Regions from separate parts of the Paenibacillus sp. P4_E11 genome, predicted to be linked through region 2. Evidence: a T-box and tRNA genes for the amino acid it is inferred to sense, from the RefSeq annotation. Region 2 holds a T-box; the other holds one or more tRNA genes.
What was found. The T-box of region 2 lies ahead of ileS (isoleucine--tRNA ligase). A T-box ahead of a tRNA ligase gene usually reads a tRNA of that ligase, here a tRNA-Ile.

Region 1 (2,462 bases), on a different contig from region 2:
TGGTGTATACGCGCTGCATGTCCGCGAGATGAACGAAGCTGCGGAGAAGAGCGGTCTGGTGTTCTCCATGATGTACAATCAACGTACGAATCCCTTGTATATTAAGCTGAGAGACTTAATCACATCGGGTGAACTGGGACAGATCCGCCGCACGAATTGGATCATTACGACGTGGTACCGTCCACAGAGTTACTACGATTCAGGCGGTTGGCGCGCGACTTGGGCAGGCGAAGGCGGCGGCGTTCTTCTGAATCAATGCCCGCACCAGCTTGATCTGTGGCAATGGGTGACGGGGCTGGCTCCCAAGCGGATTCGGGCATTCTGTTCATTCGGCAAATACCGCGATATCGAAGTCGAGGACGATGTAACGGCTTATGTTGAATACGAGAATGGAGCGACTGGCGTATTCATCACGACTACAGGAGAAACACCAGGCACGAACCGTTTCGAGATTACAGGCGACAACGGGAAAGTAGTGGTCGAGGACGGGAAACTTACATTTTGGCGGCTGCGTGTGCCAGAACCTCAATTCAATCAGACGTTCAAAGGTCCATTCGGGCAGCCGGAGAGTTGGAAGGTTGAAATTCCGGTGCAAGGTCAAGAGACCGGGCATAAGGGGATTACGCAAAATTTCGTCGATGCCATTCGCAAAGGAACGCCTCTGATTGCTCCAGGTGTGGAAGGAATCAATGGACTTTTGTTGTCCAATGCAATGTTAATGTCCAGTTGGCAGGACGATTGGGTCGAACTTCCTATGGATGAGCAACTCTTCCATGAGAAGATTCAAGAGAAAATCAACGGTTCGGTGTTTCGTTCCTAATTTCCGAAAAATTTGTCTTGACAGTTGATGTGAGGCTGGTGTATATTATTATTTGTCGCTGTCAGAAATGGTCGACAGTAACGAATGGCGCGGGGTGGAGCAGCCCGGTAGCTCGTCGGGCTCATAACCCGAAGGCCGCAGGTTCAAATCCTGCCCCCGCAACCAACCTCAAACATCAGAAGGGCCCTTAGCTCAGTTGGTTAGAGCGGTCGGCTCATAACCGATTGGTCGGGGGTTCGAGTCCCTCAGGGCCCACCATAAGATTACCATTACATAACCAATGAATAAGCCAGCCAGTATCCTCGTGAGAGTGACACTGGCTGGCTTTAGTTAACGATTCAGAAAGTGTAACTTCGCTGATTGTTCATCGTCTCGGCAAACGTACGGCGTCAAAGGACGCCGTTAGGCGTTAACCTTGTGGTCGGTCTAGCGAGTGCTTTCAACTGCTGCCTTAAGTACGGAGTTATAGGTCGACGCTAGGAATGTGTCGGCTTTGGGCTCAACGATTACTTGAGGGTACATTTTGTTGGGATCAGGCAGATGAGTGGTGTAGAACACCCAAGCTTCTCCATTGTCCTGAAACTCGATGCGTGTGATGCTTATTCCGTACCCGGGATTCGGCTTGCTGCCCCAGGAGACGGTTACTTGATTCACGTCTTCCGTCACTTTTGTCGTTTGCATCGTAACGGAGGAGTCTTCTGGCGGGATTGGATTCATCGGCTTATGTTCCTTCACGAATTGAATCGCTCGATGCAACATTTGAACAGATTCTCCACGAGTGATTTCCCTTTTCGGATAAAAGTTATTGTTGTCCAGCTTGGCCACTTTCATGATTAACAGATTTTGAATGGCGGTCATATAACCTTCGGAAACGTCCTTCTCGTCTTGAACGATCATCCAGATACTGATCAATGGGAAGTCACCCTTACGAGTCATACCTTCATACAGTAGCTTGGCGAACTGTTCACGAGTCATTACCTGAGTCGGATCGACATCCTTGGCAAGCGTCAAGCCGTTCAATTGAGCGATGATGAATGCTTGGGCATACCAGCTGTCATTGGGAATGCGGGAAAAATAATCGCTAGCCTTCGGTTCCTTAATAAATCGGATGTGATCGATATTCAAGTCAAAGCCTTTCACAATTAACTGAACGCCTTGGGCGAATGTTACCTTTCCTTTCGGTGCGAACGTCTCCGGATTGATTCCACTTACGATTCCAGCATCGCGAAGCGCAACAATGTCTGCCTCGGCATCATCACCTTGAATGTCCGAGAAGGCCCACACATTCGATTGAATGGACAATAGCAGGACAAGGGCCAACAGAACAGCAGCCCAACGCTTGATCATGAGAGTCACCAGCTTTCTGTAGTTTGTTGGATGAGTCACCCTTTCAAACGCCTCGCAATTGGAAAAGGTTGCATGGCTTGACCGATCATTTTCGGAAACCCTTATAGCCACAATGCCGAATTCGCCGAGGAAGTACTAGTCAAAAATGTAAAGCATCCGACTCGAAATAACCCTGGTGAAAGTGTTAACAAATAATAGGACAACGCCGAGCGCAGATCAGATCTGCGCTCGGCGTTTTTAAGTTCTCATTTGAATGTATGGGGCCAAAAATGTGATCTATTGCTTGGTTTGCGAT
Region 2 (2,462 bases):
GTATGACGCTTTCATCCATATGTATCCAGAAGCTAAGTCTCCTCTTGCTTCTATGGCTATCGTTCGGGAACATACAGTCGGGATCGACCTGCTTCAGGTGGAGTGGGATTATGGGCTCACAATCAGTGCGGAAGCACTGGCGGAATTGAAGCGATATGATGTATGGTCGTTTTCATTGGAACGGTACAAGGAAGTTGCGCTGGAGAAGTGGCGGTATTTCGCGTATCAGATGAAGCAGGACCCCGAGCTGGTTGTCATTCTGGATAGTGCCCTAATCCAATTTCAGCTGTTCTGCTTTCAATTGGTTAACGCATCTGTGCAAGAACTGGATGTTTTTGTACAGCAGCTGTTCCAACTCCTATCACCTCTGAATCCAACTCTGCTGTACTTGTACCGGGAACAGACGGAACAGTCCATCGACCACCTCATCCGATGCCGCGGGGAGTCATTTGTCGAACGCATCTGGAACCGGGACAAGCATCAGCCCTACTACCAGACTCGCCCACAGCAGCCTGAGAGCTACAAGCAGTTTCTGCGGGATTACGGGACCATAGCGTTGGACCTTTATCAACACGCCCCTTGCGACAAGAAAGCAATTGAGCTCTCGGCTGGCGATTGGCCTGTATATGAACGTGAGATGCTAGCGATGTTTGATCTGGAACGTGTTCCCGATCCTGCGGCTGTGACCACCAACGGGACGTACTCAAACCTCGCAACCGGGCTGTGGCTGGAGTTTCACACCAATCATGCTGGACAGCTAGTTCTGACGGATCCTGGCAGGAAAATGAGAACCCTGATTCCCCGTGCCGAGAGGGAGTTCTATGTGGGAGATCTTCCGGTTATTGTGCGATGGGAATCCGAGGATCGAGTGGTAATGACAGGGGAACAGATTAACTTACAGTGGACAACGACGGGGATGGTTTATAATCGATGTTAAAATCAGGCGTTCATTTGCTGCTACAGCTCCATCCTGAAATTTGTAACACAACTGTAATGTTATTTTGATCTTGTCTTAACAATTATAGGCTATTCTATAGAAGACCCCCTTTTTAAAATATAAACCTTAAGACCCACGGCCCGTTGCTGTGGGTCTCTTTCTGTCTACAGATGACCTTCTGGCGCCAACTTGACAAAAACATGCTCAGCATGTTATAACACATGTAAATTCGATGACGAGAACGAGTACGCTCCGGGTTCTGTTCCCCAGAGAGCCGGCAATTGCTGAAAGCCGGCGAACAGATCGCAGCCGAACATCCTCTCCGAGAAGGGAAGCCGAACGTCGCATAGAATACCACCGTCGTGACAAGTAAGCTTATTCGGACTTCCACCGTTACCAGGAACGCGTATGCATGTACGTTGATGGAGTGCTGCGAGCTTGATGCCTGAAGGACTGGCAGGTGGGACGCAGAATTAGGGTGGTAACGCGAGTAACAAACTCGTCCCTTAGGGGGCGGGTTTTTTTGATGCCTTCTAATGGTTTTCAAGAAAAAAGGAGTGGTCCATATGACGGGAAAAGTAGATGTAAAAGAAAAAGCCAGAGCCCGCGAGCTGCGCGTGCTTGATTATTGGAAACAAAACGATACGTTCCAGGAATCGATCCGACGTCGTGAAGGCAGCCCTGCATTCGTATTCTATGAAGGACCTCCAACCGCGAACGGCGTGCCGCACATCGGCCATGCGCTGGGACGGGTTATCAAGGATTTCATGGGCCGCTACAAGACGATGGCTGGCTATAAGGTCATCCGCAAAGCAGGCTGGGATACGCACGGCCTCCCGGTTGAGCTTGGGGTAGAGAAGCAACTCGGCATCTCCGGCAAAGGCGACATTGAGAAGTACGGCGTGGAGAAGTTCGTGAAGAAATGCAAGGAAAGTGTATTCGAATACGAGAAACAATGGCGCGAACTGACCGAAGCCATCGGATATTGGACCGATCTCGACAACCCGTACATTACGCTGACGAACGACTACATTGAGAGCGTGTGGAACATCCTCTCCACCATTCACGGCAAAGGGTTGCTCTATCGCGGCCATCGGGTCAGCCCCTACTGTCCTTGCTGTCAAACGACGCTAAGTTCCCATGAAGTGGCGCAAGGCTATGAGGATGTGAAGGATCTAAGCGCGACGGTGGCCTTCCCGTTGAACGATGCGGCTGGCAAGGCAAGCGGAGAAGCGATTCTGGCGTGGACGACTACACCATGGACGCTGCCTGCGAACGTAGCGCTCGCAGTCAACCGCGACCTGAGCTACTCCCGTGTGAGACAAGACGGCCGCGTGTATATCGTAGCTTCCAATCTCGTTGAGTCTGTCATGAAGGGCGACTACGAGGTCGTATCCACTCTGACCGGAGCCGAGCTTGTTGGCCGATCCTATGAACCTCCGTTCCAGTACGCTACCATCGAACGCGGACATATCGTCATCGATGGTGATTTTGTCAGCGACTCCAGCGGGACCGGGATTGTTCA

Region 1: it has a tRNA-Ile gene. The T-box ahead of ileS (isoleucine--tRNA ligase) is inferred to sense a tRNA for this amino acid. The anticodon was not compared.

The regions. Positions count from the first base shown of each region.
Region 1 is NZ_JBFUIX010000055.1:1,677-4,138, reverse strand. Features, by position in the region: gene AC1DWB_RS19995 (Gfo/Idh/MocA family protein) at 1-820, shown strand, start outside; tRNA gene AC1DWB_RS19990 (tRNA-Met) at 909-985, shown strand; tRNA gene AC1DWB_RS19985 (tRNA-Ile) at 1,002-1,078, shown strand; gene AC1DWB_RS19980 (S-layer homology domain-containing protein) at 1,247-2,167, opposite strand; gene AC1DWB_RS19975 (hypothetical protein) at 2,444-2,462, opposite strand, start outside.
Region 2 is NZ_JBFUIX010000013.1:54,074-56,535, reverse strand. Features, by position in the region: gene AC1DWB_RS08000 (P-loop NTPase family protein) at 1-937, shown strand, start outside; T-box leader at 1,161-1,447, shown strand; gene ileS (isoleucine--tRNA ligase) at 1,504-2,462, shown strand, end outside.